Regions from separate parts of the Paenibacillus sp. FSL R7-0048 genome, predicted to be linked through region 2. Evidence: riboswitches for the same ligand, from Rfam matches in the RefSeq annotation. Region 2 holds a riboswitch; the other holds the start of a gene.
What was found. Region 2 has a riboswitch for cyclic di-GMP ahead of NSQ91_RS02515 (choice-of-anchor A family protein). Riboswitches for the same ligand answer to the same signal wherever they lie in the genome.

Region 1 (8,948 bases), 1.9 Mb from region 2:
CCTGCCAAATATGCTGCCATGCAGCGGGATATTTTACGTTCTGCTGCAACAGCGTTGGCACCGGGAGGTACACTTGTCTATTCAACCTGTACATTTGCTACAGAAGAAAATGAAGAAATTATAGCGGAGTTTATTTCTGAACATCCACAGTTTTCGGTGATTACAGTTGGAGGCACTGGCTCATTTGCTCCTGGTTTTGGAGAACTATCAGGGACAGCAAGACTATGGCCGCATAAAGTAAAAGGTGAAGGACATTTCATGGCTGTGCTGCAGCATGTGGGGCCAAAGGTATCTGCAGAGGAACGTGATCAAGCCGAAGTTAAGTTGAGTGCAGTTACACGGAATACGAATAAAAAAGGCACTGCTCATATTAAATCCGCAAACAAACCAGAAGCCAGACGAGGGAAAGAAGGTAAGTTCTCTAATAAATCTGCTGCTGGCGCTGAACGTGGCCGTCAAGGTTCAGGAGAAGAGCAAGCCTTGGCTGCATATGGAGATTTTATAAAAGACCAGCTTGGCTGGGAGCCAAAAGGGTATCCGATTTTCTTCGGTGATCATCTGTACATCTCCCCACTACCTAAGGAAAGATTAAATGGATTAAAGGCGATTCGTCCAGGATGGTATGTAGGACATGTCCGTAACGGCAGATTTATCCCAGGACATCCAATGGCTACCGCGTTACACCCTGAAGAGAGCTGCCGAAGTGTCTCACTTTCCAGTACGAGTAATGAAGCTATTTCCTATCTTAAAGGAGAGACATTGTTGATTAGTCAAGAACGTCTCTCTATTAAAATAGGAACTACCCAAAAAGGATACGTACTGGTCTGCATAGATGGTTATAGTGCAGGCTGGGGGAAGTGGCAGGACGGTGTGCTCAAGAATGAATATCCCGCAGGCTGGAGGTGGATGTAAGAATGAGCCTATCAGGGAAAACTGCAAAAAAGCAGCGTTTAGATAAAGTATTGTCCCATATGGGGGTAGGATCACGCAGCGATATTCGTAAACAAGCCAAGCAAGGTTTAATTACCGTGAATGGTGCAGTCGTCAAGGATAGTGGATTTCATGTAGACCCGTATCACGATAAAATTGTGGTTGGCGGCGAGCTTGTTACCTATCGTGAATTTATTTATCTTATGATGAATAAGCCACCGGGAGTTCTGTCGGCAACAGAGGACAAGCGGGATCGGACCGTTCTGGATCTTTTAAAGCAGGAATATGTACAGTTTGAACCTTTTCCTGTAGGAAGGTTAGATAAGGACACAGTAGGGCTGCTTCTGCTCACCAATGATGGAAAGCTTGCTCACGAGCTACTATCGCCACGCAAGCATGTCCCTAAGACGTATGAAGCTACAGTTGAGGGAGACGTAGATGCAGACGATGTAGCGGCTTTTGCGGCAGGTGTCGAGCTGGAAGATGGATATGTTACTTTACCTGCACAGCTAACTATATTGGGAAGAGAACGCGGCAGTAAAGTAATCTCACATATTTCGCTGATCATCACAGAAGGAAAGTTTCACCAGGTGAAGCGAATGTTCCAAGCTGTCGGCAAAAAAGTCACTTTTCTGAAACGAGTATCTATGGGAGAATTGAAGCTGGACGAAAGCCTGCCACTGGGAGCTAGTCGTGAACTTACGCTAGAGGAACTGGCACTCTTAAGTACAGAAGCATTAGAACAATAATATAGAGAAAAAATGGTATGTAAATTGAATTTGGAAACTTGGGATAAGGGAATGGAGTGGCGGAGGGGAAATTTGGAACTGTAAGAGCGATAGCGGCCGCCTTTGTTTCCGGATTTCAACCACTAGTAAACGGTATAAATCAAGAAATCTGGAAACAACAGCGGCTGGAAGTCCAAATATTCACCGCAGTTGCGACTGAAACTTAACTCAAATAGCCAGGTTCAATATATATAGAAAAAGAAAGACAAGGATGGTGGGAGTATGAGATACAAACTGATTGCACTAGATGTAGATGGTACACTGTTGAATGATGATCACCACTTGAGCACTGAGAATAAAGAAGCCATTGCTGAGGTTACACGTCTTGGAGGACAAATCGTGTTATGTACCGGCCGCAGTCCGCAGAACTCGATTCCTTTTATGGAGGAAATGGGGTTGTCTGGTTATGTGCTGGGTCATAACGGAGCTGCAACGGTTCGTGTGAAAGATCGGGAAGTGCTGCATCAATACGGTATGGATGCTCGTGGTCTTGACCCTTATATTGATTATTGTAGAAAGCATGATATTCATTATGATGTGAATACGGCTTTTGATATGTATGTAGATAATGTAGAAAACCTGACCAAAGAAGCCAATTATATGTATGAACACTTCCGTATCGTGCCGGCTACACTGCCAGCATGGGAAGATTTCCGTGAACCGGTTGTTAAGTTTACTGTATTTACACAATCAGAAATCCTTGACGAAGCTGAACGTGAATGGCGCACTTGGACCCATGAGTACAATATTTTGCGCAGTGGTGAATTTTTCGTTGATTTGATGCATCCGGAAGCCTCCAAGGGCAACGCCTTAAAGAATCTGGCTGTGAAGCTGGGAATTCCGCAAGAGGAAGTTCTTTCGATCGGTAATTATTTTAATGATATTTCTATGCTTACATACGCGGGTATGGGCGTTGCGATGGATAATTCTCCGGTTGAGGTCAAAGCGGCAGCGAATGCTGTCACGGGGTCTAACAACGAGCATGGTGTGCGAGATGCGCTGGTTAAATATTGTTTATCTTAATAATGGAAAGCATAAAGCGGACTTGAGTCCGTTCTATGCTTTTTTTGTGGTGAAGGAAATAAAAGAGATACATAAACAGAAATGATTTTATCCATAAATAACCCGCCCTTAGGATTAACTAGAAAGGGCGGGACATAGATTAACTTCCTGTATTAAAGTTTAATTTCCTCGTTCCGGCTAGGATCGCTATATTTATAGATACCAGGGTTCAGTTCGATTTTTTCGTCGAAAGGGATATCTTTGTAGCTATCAATATTAGTTCCTGTAGATATCATGCCCTTAGGTGTAATTTCAGGCACCACTTCTTTGCCATTAATCCGTAACGTAGTTTGGTTAACGCTTTTGAAGCCAGAAGATTTGGATGTTGATTCGACAATCAAATTTTCGTCCTCAGTATAGTAAGTGAATTCAATTTTTAACCCATCGACATCAAGTGAAGTGAACTGCTTTTCTTCTTTAGGTTTGTTTATAGTGATCCAATTCTTAGTAGTATCACGTTTCTCAATGACAGCATCCTTTAATATAAGTTTCATTGGAACATCGGACCAGTCGTTATACCATTCCGGAGATTCGAATTGAAATAAATGCTGGTAGCTTTCGGAATGATCTCCTTTCAAATTCCAACCCCCAGTGATTGTTTGATCACCTATAACCAACTGAGCGGTATTATAGTGGACAATTCCTTTTTTAAGCGAATCATTTTCATCTATTAGAATTTGGATATCCAAAGGGGTAACCACTAGCTGATCTAAGGTTATGCCGGTCTTTTCTTGAAATTCAGGACTGTTATACAGTTTCTTAGTGTAAATCGCCTCACTTGCTTTTTGTCCATCTGCTTTAAAATCGAACTTCCACGTACCTGAAAATCGTTTCGCTTCTTCAATGTAACTAAAATGAAGACTAGCTTCCTTCCAATCTGATTCAGTTATATTGAAAACCTGTTCAATAAATAAATCCGATCCTTCGTTAGGCATGATGGTTGGAATTGCTTCATTCTTTTGACCACCAGTACTAACTACCAAATGTGGATTACCCCGTCCTAAGTCAGATGGTGATGCAGCGACTTTGTAACGGATAATGGTTTGATTGGAAACATGTCGAACGGATTCGATTTGAATGCTTGGATATTGCTTAACTCCAGTATCGATAGTATCCCCTGCTTGATGATTAGATTGTAAGGGAATATTCTGATCACGGTAAAAAATGAGATTCCGTGCTTCAAACCTGTAGTCCTTTTTATCATCCTTTAATGTATCAGGTGTCTCATATACTCCAATGAGTTTCTGGCTTTCAGGATCGTATTCTAAATAACCGTATACCTTTGCCTTGGCACCGGATTCATTAGTCATGATGTTTTCCTCTGTAGCAAATCCAGTATATTTGGATAGATCAGATTTAGTATCAAGTGATAACAGCATTTTCATTTTTTCTCCATCAGTTACAACACCGTTCAAATTCATTGTTACTCCTGAACTGGAAGTTTGAAGATTATACTGTTGACCGATGCCGTTATTTAATGCATTGCTCACACTTCGACCACCAATTTTATCCCAATTAATCGTCATACTAGCGAATACAGGAATGGCTACAAGTAAGAGGCAAGAGAAGACAATACTGATAGGAATAACCTTTTTATTAGACCTAGGAGTATTCTGGGAGGCATGCAGATTTCTTTGACGTTTATAAGCTTCTTGTTCTATGGCAGTCCACATCAAATCATAATCCGGTCGGGGAATATGTTTATCTTTTTCAATATACAGACTCATTACTATTCAGCTCCTTTAGTTGGGTTCCACCCATTCTATTTAGTATTTTAAGTCCCTTGTTCAGTCTGGATTTTACAGTTCCTTCGGGTATGCTCATAACTTTAGAGATCTCGGGTACAGTCAATTCGTTTATAAAACGAAGGACTACTACCATTCTGATTTTGTCGGGAAGCTGACTGTATAACCCTTGTAATTCTTTTTTAGTTTCCTGTCGATCCAAACGTTTTTCTACAGGGTTTGATTCCTCAGACCTGGATAGTAAATAATTACGTACTTCTTTCATCCACCCCGTCTTACGCCTTTTGATCACACTGTTGCACTCATTCGAAGCAATTCGTAAAATCCAAGCTTTCAAGTTTCTTACCTTCGACTTATCCGCTAAGATAACTTTTACAAATACCTCTTGGGAAATATCCTCCGCATCTGCCTGATTTTTCATTAAGTAGTAACAAAAATAATATACTTGTTCTTTATAGAGCTCGAAAATTTCCCGGTCACTCATTTTGCTGCACCCCCTGTCTTTGCTGTTCTCATTAATAAGACTTATAAGCGTATGTAATCGTTCATTTTTCATTTTGATTGTAGTATTTCTTCTGAATATCATAGCGAATTCGAATGGAAGATAAGTCGTTTACAGGTAATTATAACCATGATAAAATTAGCGGTGGGACATGCGTCCGTAATCTAATTAAAACTAATTGAATGTCCGCGTTAAAGGTAAAATCATCGAAAGATGATGACACAAAGCCATGGGTCTAAAGCCTTTCGACAGAAGGAAATGATCGCCAGGCCGCCATAGGGATGTCTTATGAAGCATAAAGGATAGCTCTAAAAATATGTAGTCTATTTTGAGCTCTTTTATTATTTCGACCTATACGGCGTTACATTATCGCAAGGGGCCGAAAGGGGAAGTACATGAACAGTTTTTTCAAAACAATAGGTACTAGTTTGGCAGTAGGTGCTTTATTGCTGTCCGGAACGATCGGATGGATGTCTAATCCAGGAGTAGTGTCTGCAGCTACCTCAACAGTAGTAACCGCGGATCAGATGATCAGCAAAGTAACGGCAGCCTCCAAAGCAATAAAGAATTTCCATCTGGATGTGACCAAAAAACAGGATATTCAAAGCGGCGGGGTGCGTATCAGCAACACCAACACTCTGAAGCTGGATATCAACCGTCTGCCGAATTTTGCCGCAGCAGGCACTGTCGCTAGTAGTCTTTTAGAAACATCGTACAGTCTATATGCCAATGACAAGGAGTTTTACTATCTTGTAGACGGAAGTGAACTGATCGATGAATCTGAAGATGAAGGTTACGACGATGACGGGGAGCCAATCGATCCTGATGCACAATATTGGCTTGGACTGGAGAAAACGGAATGGGATGCCTTTTACTCTAAAGGCCAATACGATCCTGTTTCCATGCTTGATTCGGTCAAAAGTTATAAAAAATCCATGAAAGTCAGCACTGCTGGCGCACAAACAGTCTTACAATTCACGGTAACCGATCCGACAGCAGCTAAGGGGATAATCAAACTCTATGACCAGGAGAACCTCTGGGATGGAGAGACAGTTCAACCCAAAAGCGTAACGTGGAAATTATTCGTCAATACTAAGACCTGGCAAACGGAAAAGCTGATAGTCGATCTGAGTTATGTGCTGGTAAGTGATGGAGCCAAAGATACATACACCACGAAAATCGAAGCTAAATATTCCAAAAATAATAAAGGTGCAGCCATTGTAAAACCGGCCGAACTAGAATAATAAGGACGATTCATAACGAGCGAAAAGCGCTGTTCAGCGGAACAGCGCTTTTTGTTGTATCCAACAGCAGTTCTTTATTAGTTGACAAGAATAAATCATTGCTGTAATTTATATGTATGCGCATGTATATAATAATTTATCTAAATATAATTTAATGAAAGTTGGGAAAAAGATGATAGCACTAGACACAGCATTAACTTTTCGCAGAGGGCTGACATTAAAAAACCGAGTGGTTATGGCTCCAATGACCACTCGAATGAGCTTTTATGACGGTGTAGTAACACAAGATGAATTGAAATACTATTCGCTAAGAACGGGCGAAGTAGGTGCGGTCATCACTGCGGCAGCAAATGTACAAGAGGGTGGAAAAGGATGGGAAGGTGAACTTAGTGTTTCCTCCGATGAATTTATTCCTAGCCTCAGCCGATTAGCATCTACTATTAAACGAAATGGAACAAAGGCTATTTTACAGCTATTCCATGCAGGAAGAATGACAGATTCAAAAATATTGCGTGGCGTACAACCCGTCTCCTCCAGCGCCATTGCTGCCGAACGCCCGAATGCAGAAATTCCAAGAGCATTAACAGAAGATGAAATTTTCGGTGTAATTGAGGATTTTAAAAAAGCGACTCAACGTGCTATTCAAGCTGGATTTGACGGGGTAGAAATTCATGGAGCAAACACATATTTAATCCAACAATTCTTCTCTCCACACTCCAACCGTCGTGAAGATCAATGGGGCGGAAGCTTAGAGAAAAGATTTAATTTCATTAACCAATTAGTGGATGCAGTTATTGCTGTCGTTGACAATTCAAAGGTTAAGGATTTTATTGTCGGGTATCGTTTTTCTCCAGAAGAATATGAAGAGCCTGGAATTAAAATCACCGATACCTTTTATCTTATTGATAAATTAGCTGATAAAAAGCTGGATTATCTGCATATTTCATTAGGGGATTTTAAGAAAGTATCTGCATCAGAAGATTTTAAAGAAAAATCAATCCTGCAATATGTGCATGAGAAAATCAATGGCCGTGTACCTTTAATTGGGGTAGGAGATATCCGTACCAAACAGGACGCAGAGGACACGTTGACAAATGCTGAATTAGTAGCAGTAGGACGGTCTCTTATCATTGATCCTCATTGGACAAGTAAAGTACTGGAGGGTAAAGAAGATCTCATCAGAAGAGTACTTGCTGATCAAGATAGAGAAGAACTTGTAGTAGAGAATGGTATTCTAGAATTCCTTAAATTAATGATGCCTGATCGTTTACGCTAAACTCAAATACAGTTTTGAGGTCTAAATCTATAACGTTCCGCGGTAAATTCCGCGGAACGTTATTTTTCTGTAACGACTCTATTCCCTCTTTAAGATTGTTGTCGTATGTTTCAACATTCGATTCATGAGATTTCGCCGCTCTGTTTTTATGTCGGTGTCGCTTCTCTTTAATGCGTCGCGGATGGGGATGATCTCTGTAATTTTCCTGCCGCTTTTTATTCTTCGATCTACACAAGTCGGGATGTAACCTACGTTAGTTATACTCGTGTGTCCTTTTTCATCCTTCTTTATTTTAAGCGTAAGAATGATACCGCTTTGTGTATAAGGAATATTCATTAGTTTAGTAGAAACAAAATTCCCCAATGAGTAAATAACGAATTGTTTTTTTCCACGAAGCGCTAACGGTTGAAGAACATGTGGGTGAGACCCCAGTATGATGTCGGCGCCATTTTTAAAGAAGAGATTGACCAGCTCTTTTTGCCTCTTGTTTGGAGTGTAACGATATTCGCTTCCGAAATGCAGATAAAGCAAGACTAGATCGACTTTCTTTTTTAAATCTCGAATCTCCCGAATGATCTTGGGCGTAGATATCCGGTTAACCAGCCATGGCTTACTCACTGGTACAGGAATTCGGTTGGTTCCTGCTGTGTAGGAGAGGATGCCAATCGTAATTCCTTTGACGTTTTTAATAAGCGTTCTCTTGGATTCTTCTAATGATTTAGCTGTTCCCGTGTGGTCCATTCCATTACGGTCCAGAACTCGTAACGTCCGAACCAGACCCGGGGCACCATAATCCATGCAATGATTGTTGGCCGTTACTAATACGTCGAATCCGGCTTCCTTAAGTGCAGGGGCCAGTTCGTCTGGACATTTGAATATCGGACCGCCTGATCGGGGACTTTTCCGGCATTCGGGGCCACTTCCAGCAAAGGTGGTTTCGAGATTGCCAATCGTCAAATCAGCCTGTTTCAGATAAGGAGCTACTTTTGCAAACAGGGGGCTGAACGAATAGGTTCCGTCAGGCTGTTTAGCATCCGAAATAATATAACGTTTGACCATTAGATCTCCCACAGCAGCTATTTGTATTTCAGTCATGGATATCCACCTTTTTATTATTTTCATTAGGATATGGCATAAAGTTGTTATGGGTTATTCTTTCTTTAAGGCGAAGTGCAAACATTTGTGTGGCTTTTTATTTAAAATGTGACTCAACGCATAATCACTTTATTTAGATCGTCTAAATTTAAGGTATTCATTTTTTTCAAACTTTTATAATTTGATTCAAATCCTCTTTTTTGTTTGGCAGCCATAATAAAATAAGGTTGTTGATAAACATTATCAATCAAACATTGGAGGTTAAAGAAATGAGTACACAATTCAAAAAAATCGCCGGGGATACTT
Region 2 (8,948 bases):
CTAAGTTCTCGTAGTAGATTTTGGCGTACGCCCCCATATCCTTTGCTTTACCTGAATAACCGTGGGCTAGAATGGCTGTGCGTCCCGCAGCACGAATAGATTGGAGTAAGTAACCTCTTAGTTTAAGTCCATCTGCAGATACGATCTCAATATTCTCGAAGCTCTGGCGAGAGACCCAATCCTTCCCCTCCCCCCAAGAAGCTCCGGCAACCGGAGGATCAGCCTTCAGATTAGGATTATTACTTAGAAATACCTTTGGCGCTCGTTTAATAGCAATACCATAGAAGAAAAATCCCACATAGATTAGAATCCCTATGATGATTACAGCGCTAATAATAAACCATATCAATTCGCCTTCGCCATCCCCTCTTCATTTCTTTTCCAACAAGAGTATACCATCTACTTAGAATGCACCAAACTATCGCAATCATGACATACAAATAGAGCCGCCATCGGAACACTCCCGAAAGCGACTCTATGTTGATCTAACCTTTATTATTTATTCTTTTTGGAGAACTTGGTTCTCATTAATAATCCGATAAGTGCAAAACCTAAACCTGCTACGTAGTAAGGTGCAGGACTTGATTCACCCGTTTTTGGCAATTCCTTCACAGGTGGCTTTCCTAATGGGATCGTATCGTCCACTACGATGATTTCATCAGGTGTTGGTGTTGGCGTTGGTGTCACTGCCGGTACCGGACCTAATGGGATCTCATCATCATCAACAAGTACTTCTGTGCTATTCGACGGTGTTGGTACTGGCGCTGGTGTCGGCGAAGCTACAGGCCCAAGCGGCACGGGATCTTCTGCAAGAACTATAGTGCCAATTACGGATGATGGCGTTGGTGTCGGGAACACAGAAGTCTCTGGTGTCGACGTTGGTGTTGCTTCAGGCGTTACCGTCGGTGTTGGTGTTGCCTCAGGCGTTACCGTCGGTGTCGGTGTTGCCTCTGGTGTTACCGTCGGTGTCGGTGTTGCCTCAGGCGTTACCGTCGGCGTTGGTGTTGGCGTCACTGTCGGCGTTGGTGTTGGTGTCGGCGTTGGTGTTGGTGTCACTGTCGGCGTTGGTGTCGGCGTTGGTGTCACTGTCGGCGTCGGCGTTGGTGTTGGTGTCGGCGTCACTGTCGGCGTCGGTGTTGGTGTTGGTGTCGGCGTTGGTGTTGGTGTTGGTGTCGGCGTCGACGTTGGTGTCGGTGTCGGCGTCGGCGTTGGTGTTGGTGTTGGTGTCGGCGTTGGCGTCGGTGTTGGTGTCACTGTCGGCGTTGGTGTCGGTATTGGTGTCGGCGTCGGCGTTGGTGTTGGTGTTGGTGTCACTGTCGGCGTTGGTGTCGGTGTTGGCGTCACTGTCGGCGTTGGTGTCGGTGTTGGCGTCACTGTCGGCGTTGGTGTCGGCGTCACTGTCGGCGTCGGCGTCGGCGTTGGTGTTGGTGTCACTGTCGGCGTCGGCGTTGGTGTCACTGTCGGCGTCGGACATGGTGTTGGCGTCGGTGTCGGCGTTGGTGTCACTGTCGGCGTTGGTGTCACTGTCGGCGTTGGCGTTGGTGTCACTGTTGGTGTCGGCGTCACTGTCGGCGTTGGCGTTGGTGTCACTGTTGGTGTCGGCGTCACTGTCGGCGTTGGCGTTGGCGTTGGTGTTGGTCCAGGTTCATCACCATCGTATGGATAGTGGTGAAATTCACCACCACCAGTACCTTTGAGTGAAGCCGCCACTAAAGTACCGTTAATCTGACCATTAATAAAATCAACATGAGCATAGGGGGCAAGTATGCTTCCCATTACACCTATGCCTGCCATATCAAGATACGCAGCTTGGCTAAAGTTAAGCAAAATTTTCTTGCTGTTCAACACGTTATTAGGTAGAAATCCGAAGTTTTTCATTTTTACGTTAGAACCATCAATATTAATAATTGCAGTAGATCCTGAAGGAACATTTATTGTAATTCCGTAGGTATTAGAGACGTTATCTCCTGAAACATTAAAAACATTGACCGCAGGATCTGTACCTGTCAGGGTAAGGCTGCCATATTGGTACACTGTTGTTCCATTCGCCGGCAATGCTGCAAGTTCTGCTGATTTGTCCTTCAAAGACTGACCTACGGCTGAAAAGTCAATCGTACTCCCCTGTCTTTTTGTACCACCCTTGAGGAGCGTTACATTCCCTGAAAAATCTCCCCCGTGCACGATATTCCCATAAACAGTACCTCCGTTGAAAGTAAGATGCCCTCCAACAACAAGTGTGTCAGTCAGGGAAACCTCTGCAGCGGTCAACCTATCTCCAACACTATAGTTGGTTAAGTTAACGTTACCTCCAGCAGCAAACCTTCCTTCCGTATCCGAAACTGTTGTTATATCCCCTAGAATAAACACGTTGTAGACCGCTGCAATTCCCAATGTAGAAGAACTACTAGCTCCAGCAACTCCAGCTCCTAATGAGGAAAGCCCACTACCTACCGTCAAAATCCCAGCTAATACAAGCGAGAGTAACGGTTTTATTCTTCTTTTCAAATGGCACACCTCCTAAAACTATGATTTATATTAATCAGAATAATTACCAGAAACTCTAAAGGACCTAACAACAAAAAAGACCGCCAAAAAGAAGTGAAATTCCCTTCTCATGGCAGTCGGACGGTCATTGTGCCTTTAAGACACTTTAGACTCCTGGACTTTGCGTCCCGCCCTTTCAGACGGTTTGCTATTATCATGACTATATATATGTATTACACTGCAAGTCCAGAACTGGTAGCTGAAGCATTCTATCCAATAACAGTCTATGACTTTTAATACTTTTGAATTAATAACAGTTTAGCTCCCGACACCCACAATTGTCAATCAATTCCTTTCGATAATTCCCCGCATTAGTACCACACAAAAAAAGCGCCTAAAGGCGCTTCGCATAAGGTTTTTCATTAAATTTTAAAGTAACTGTATATAGCCCAATATGGATATCCATAAGGGAACACTCAAAATTAAACCAAAAAACAATCCACGCTGGAGGCTGCCCTCTTTTTCCATCATAATTCTCCTTTATTTGCGTTCGATACATTAATTTTTATTATTACAATTTTTAATATAATTTATTCTTCGTTATTAAGTTGTGAATTTAATCACATTGGATAAGCTGTTTAGAAATACCATTGATTATTTTTGGAATATCGGGGTAGAATACGAATATACGTTCCTATTAGAGGTGATGAGATTCATGCATAGAGCAGAAAGCAGGGACAACATGCTGGTGAAATCTTATTTATTGCTTCCGATGATTTTATCAGCTTTCGAACGGGACTCCGCCATTTTATCTACACACTTACGAACACCCGCCCCTTATCTGGAGGTGCTTGGAACAGCTGCTGCAGTAGCTACAACAGATCTAAGGGATGTTCGTGCAGAAATGAGAAGACGGGGAATCAAGGTGTATGAGCAAAACAGACTTAATACGGGAATTGAAGCCAAGTATATATGTCGTGGCTATCATGAACGAATGCTGCTGTTGAATGACATTGTTGCGGCTCAGGCTGCCATCCATATGCGCAGATACCTAGGGCTGGATATTTCATCTTTTAAGAGTTACGAAGAACAGTACCAGATTAAGTAAAGCTGTATAGAAGCCGCTGCGCTCTCTCCCCCCAATCAATTAGTGAACAAAAAAATAGGCCTTACCATGGGAGTTGGCAAGACCTGAGAGAGATATACCACAAAACACTGGGGGGTGTTTGGTGTCTCTAATATATACCTCGAACCTGAAAAATAGCTGATAGGCACATAAAAATTACATTAAAAATATTGTTCGCCGTTCAGAAGTGATTAGAGTGCTCCCACAAGCTTAGCCGACCTTTAGCTGGAATTGGATGGCTTAATGGATGAACCCGTTCAAGCTTCCAGGCAAACCGTCCTTCACTATAGTCGCCAAAATCATATTCATTCCCATTGATCCATTCCCTTAAATCCACCTCTGGAGTAACCACATAACATCCCGCGAGCTGACCTGTAGCAATAATAGCTCCTGTCGGCAAATTATTCGCTGTATAGCCATGTTTCGCCAATACTGATTTGTACGGTTCCTGTTCACAAATCTTTTTGTCAATCCTCACTCCGGCATGGATGCCTAACTCGCCGCGGTAGGCTGTTCTCCATGAACGAGTTTCAAACTCTTTTTCACCAAGAGCAATTAAGGTCGCCCAAGGCTGCCGTATTGTTATACACCGCATGATATTTATCCCCTTCGTTTATGTTGGACGTTTGTCACGGATGCACGGATCTCGATCTCGCGTTGTGTAATCTTGCTCACCTTGACCTGATAAATTAAATAATCCCAACCGTTTGGTCGATACTCATTTCCATCATTGATCGCCTCTAAAATAAGAACATTTATTTTTATTATATACAAACAAAAGTTCTTATGAAAATATCAATACTACAGACATTCACCTGTAACTCCCCAGAATCAATAAAGGTCGTCATAATGGAAAGGCTGCTGTTTATTCTTATATTGGTAATGTACTAACTGCTATGCCTGTGCAACCGATTTTAAACTAATGTCGTAACCACTGGAGGGGAAGGTCCATGATTCAAAAACCACCTACTACTATTAAATGGACTCTTATTTTTGTTTTTTTGTTATTAGTCACCGCCTGTAGTAAGAATGATGAAGTTTTGAAAGGAATTGTACACACAATAGATGTAGAAAATAAAAGAATTTTAGTAATTTCTGAATTAAAAGAAGAAGACTTGAACAAGGAATACAAGGAAATTCTCGAATCTAATGAGTACTCTCAAGCCATTTGGGTAAATAAAGTTGCACCTTCTAAATATAAAAAAGGAGATGAGATTAAAGTGTTTTTTGAAGTAAGTGATGATTCATTCCCTGCACAAGTTACCGCCAAAAAGATCACCAAAATCAAGAATTGAGCAAAAAGAATAGAATCTACTATAAAGAAGCGGTATCTCCAAAAGGGATGGCGCTTCTTTATAGTAGATTTAAAGAGAAATCCATATTTATAAAATTACTCTGTGCAAAAAAGTGACCCCACCAACTTCCGGCAGGGTCTAGATCTATATTATAAGGGGGTTATGTAATTACTATAATCCTCTTAGCTTAAATAAGTATGAAGCCCGTCTAAAGATTTGCTGAATTATTATTATTTTTATCGAAACCGATCAAACAAGGTAACGTATCAATCTTAATTTCCAAATTACTATAGCGCTGATATTACTAAGTTTTATTTAAAGTCGACTGAGACATCTTCATATTATTATATGAACTTTCTTGATAGTAAAAGAGAACTTTTAAAGAAAATTTCGTTTAATAATTCGCCTGGAGTAACCTCCGGTGCTGAGTATGCGCTTGATTTAAAAGGTGTTGTATATATTGAATTCGTTAATACTTATAGCCCTTTTACTGCTCGTATATACGAATTTGATATATTCGGCACTTATTCAGAAGACCCAATACCAACAGTGACGCCTAAACCTACAACAACTCCAGAGCAGCCATCAGGGGATCGAGCTATTCTTACCATCACTCTGGTGAATGGAACAGAAAAAGAATACGACCTACCAATTGCTGAAGTAGATGCATTCTTAAACTGGTACGATGCTCGTGATGCAGGAAGAGGTACAGGATCATATGGAATTAATAAGCATTCCAACAACAAAGGGCCTTTTAGCAAGCGCAAAGAGTACGTAATATTTGATAAAATACTTACATTTGAAGTCAGTGAGTATACAATTCAATAAACAAAAAAAGCCCGCCAACCATTAAAATTGACGGGCTTTTTTATGGAGTTATCAATGGAGGCTTTAGTATTGTTCCCAAATTCAAAGGAAGAAAACTGTATGTAGAATTAATTGAATTAAAAGTATCATTCTCAATTTATATAATTAAACTTTTTATAAGACACCTATGAAATAGCTAGTCACCACTTATGATTGACGCATTAAATTTACTATTACTATTGATTAAGAAAAAATTGTTGCAAATCCAATTCAGATTTTATACTCTCAATAACATTTTTCAAACCAGGTACCCAGAGAAAAGTATCTTGTCGGATATAATTCATTACTAGCTCATAACTACGCTCAAACTTTTCAATGTTAGGACTATGTTCGTTTTCCAGTACTGTACGTACCCTTTCTGCTAATTCTACGTAGTCAGCATCAATGTGCTCTTGTTTATAGCTCTCCGCCGATTTTAACTTGGTCCAGGCAAAGGCCCCACCAGCTACAACTTCTTCAGATCCTTCTACGTATTCAATGCATGAATCATAATTTATAAATGCATTAATTCGTTCTTCAAGGAATTTAAAATCTTGTACATAATTAAGGGTTTTTTCCAAATAAGACACCTCCCCAAATGATAAGAAGATGTGATCTAAACTCACCAAAAAAATTCTAGTTGGTAATCACAACTTGATAGTGAATCCAGTATATACTCTTTTGAAACATAAATATATGTATTATTTTTCACATATAAATTCACACTTATTGTTGAGTTGGGATAAATGTGTTTATAGGTATAGCATAAGTGATAATGTAATCACTTAAAAAAAGAGGTGGCTTGTTTTGATCAACAAAAGAGTCGAGGAGTCAATAAAAGAACATTCACCAGTGCGCCTATACTTAATCAGTGGCGAAACCTTTGAAGGCATTTGCGAAGAAAATTTTAGTGACCAATTCGTCCATTTAAACACAGGTAATGGTATTATTTCATTTCCGCTTTGGGTAGTAAAATATGTCCGATTACAACCTTTATAGTGCATATATTGATAAGGAAACTCTAACCTCATTTCCTTCACTGGAACTCCTAGTGCAAACTCACTGGGGGGGGTATTTTATGTATGCTCTGAGTTCAAATCGGTCCCGAACGAACCGGGCTCCAGCAATTTTGATGGACACGCAGTATATGAGACTGTGACAGAGCAGCCGTTAAAAATTCAGAGTCTGTCTTAAGGACTTTGTATACATTACTCAACATGATCACTCCTATGTAAAATAACGAATCTTTAGACTGGTCTCTTACCTTTAGATCGTTTTTCCAATATAAAATTTATACATTTTTTTGTAATCATACATTGCTTCACATCTCATAACCTCCTGATAACGAAATACCCCGCCATCTGGCAGGGTTTCGGCACTTTCGAATCAATAAGTTAAGTATGGTTCGTCTGGACTATTTTGTATATAAACTTTAAGCAGTTGATTAGCAAATTATCCTTAGGAATAATTTAGAAATCTAGCAAGTTGCGAAGTTCGTAATTTTACAATACATACCGTTAGATAACGATTGCGGACCAGTTAAAGCGTATATTTTCCCATGGTGGCCTTCTTCAGTGAGCGCTTTGACTGCAACAGCGGCAATATCTGCCTCGTGAATTCTAACGCCCAAAGCATCAGGGAATCCCGTTCTTACAATTCCTTCTTTTTGAATGGATTCTGCCCAAAGATATAATGCATTCTTCATAAATTCTGACGGCCTTAAGATTGTCCATTCCATTCCGCTATTTTGAATAACGGTTTCGATAGGGTTTCCCTCGTAATCCATTAAGGCTACAATTTTCTTTACATTTGCCTAATTACTGTATGACAATTAAATAGAAGAGCGCTGCTAAAACAAACCGGTATAGAGCAAACCACTCCAATCGAAGTCTCTTAATCAGTTTGATGAACGTCACTACTGCAATCATTGCCACAAGAAAGGATGTCGCAAAGCCAATTAACATTAGAAGCAAATCGTCAGAACTCAGCAAATCACGACTATCGTACAAATCTAACAAGCTTGCACCAAACATAACAGGCACGGAAATAAGGAATGTAAAATCTGCAGCGGCTTTTTGGCTAGTGCCAAGCAACAGGCCACCTGAAATCGTCGAACCTGATCTCGAAAATCCCGGCCATAACGCCAAGCATTGAAACAGACCAATTCCGAAAGCCTGTTTATAATTAATCCCATCGATAGTACCAGCGGTTTCAGTCCGCCTATTCCGCGCTGCAATGATCATCAACACGCCACCAACAACTAGACCTATCAAAACAGGGGTTGGGCCAAATAATTGGCTTTTTATTGTGTCCTTGAAGAGAAGATATAGGGTTAATGCTGGTAACATAGCCAAAATCATATGAATGACATTTAATCCTTTGCTTTTGGAAAAATCCATTCTAATCATATTAACCCCAATCTCCAAATACCTTTTCCAATAAAGAATTAAAACTGCCATCACTGCACCCAACTGAATAACAATTTTAAAAGTTATTGCAGCATCTCCCTCAAAGCTAAGCAAATCGCCTGCTAGAATAAGATGTCCAGTAGATGATACTGGTAAAAATTCAGTTAAGCCCTCTATTATGCCAAGTATTATTGCTTTAATTACATCAGTCATTAGTGCATTGTCCCCTTTCGGAAATAAAATCATTTAATTTCCAGTATAAGGGAGACAAGTAAACTTCCCCATCGATTAACCTAACAATATTCAATTCAGAATGACATAATTGTCACATTGCTCATTATTCCAATCTTAAGTAACTCCTTTATTAAACTATCCTTTCCCGTTAGCATAACAACAGTATCAAACATTAAATTCAACCTGTATCAATAAAAAATCCGTTAACCTTCTGAACTTGCTGCCCGTTATTTTGGATAATCAATTTCAGAGCATGCAGCAGATATGAATACCGAAACGTAACTTCCATTTGATCATTCTGCAGCCGCGTGCGTGGAGCCTCAATGACCATCATGATTCCAAAGCGCTGAGAAACCACACAGAACCGCCACCCCGACCAAGAATTGGGGGTCCTTTTTTTGGCAAAACACAAAATATTAAGTATAATGTTATTGTCGAAACGCTAAGGCGTCTGTACAGGATGGCTACCTGGCACTGATGATGGCAGGCCAAGCGCTTTATAAAGTTTTCTTTATGTGTATTTATACTTTAGGAGCGTGGTTATCTATGAAAATT

Region 1: it holds a riboswitch for cyclic di-GMP, as region 2 does, so the genes downstream of both, NSQ91_RS10915 (DUF6612 family protein) here and NSQ91_RS02515 (choice-of-anchor A family protein) in region 2, are expected to answer to the same signal.

Annotation. Positions count from the first base shown of each region.
Region 1 covers NZ_JBBORF010000001.1:2,498,951-2,507,898, forward strand. The annotation lists gene NSQ91_RS10890 (RsmB/NOP family class I SAM-dependent RNA methyltransferase) at 1-912, shown strand, start outside; gene NSQ91_RS10895 (pseudouridine synthase) at 915-1,679, shown strand; gene NSQ91_RS10900 (Cof-type HAD-IIB family hydrolase) at 1,941-2,741, shown strand; gene NSQ91_RS10905 (DUF4179 domain-containing protein) at 2,894-4,507, opposite strand; gene NSQ91_RS10910 (RNA polymerase sigma factor) at 4,491-5,009, opposite strand; cyclic di-GMP riboswitch class I at 5,214-5,305, shown strand; gene NSQ91_RS10915 (DUF6612 family protein) at 5,423-6,271, shown strand; gene NSQ91_RS10920 (NADH-dependent flavin oxidoreductase) at 6,444-7,547, shown strand; gene NSQ91_RS10925 (CapA family protein) at 7,626-8,642, opposite strand; gene NSQ91_RS10930 (FprA family A-type flavoprotein) at 8,912-8,948, shown strand, end outside.
Region 2 covers NZ_JBBORF010000001.1:568,400-577,347, reverse strand. The annotation lists gene NSQ91_RS02520 (alpha/beta hydrolase) at 1-349, opposite strand, end outside; gene NSQ91_RS02515 (choice-of-anchor A family protein) at 496-2,505, opposite strand; cyclic di-GMP riboswitch class I at 2,614-2,704, opposite strand; gene NSQ91_RS02510 (hypothetical protein) at 3,200-3,592, shown strand; gene NSQ91_RS02505 (ASCH domain-containing protein) at 3,792-4,205, opposite strand; gene NSQ91_RS02500 (DUF3221 domain-containing protein) at 4,561-4,905, shown strand; gene NSQ91_RS02495 (hypothetical protein) at 5,254-5,733, shown strand; gene NSQ91_RS02490 (hypothetical protein) at 5,949-6,332, opposite strand; gene NSQ91_RS02485 (hypothetical protein) at 7,229-7,456, opposite strand; gene NSQ91_RS02480 (undecaprenyl-diphosphate phosphatase) at 7,569-8,372, opposite strand; gene NSQ91_RS02475 (hypothetical protein) at 8,572-8,751, opposite strand.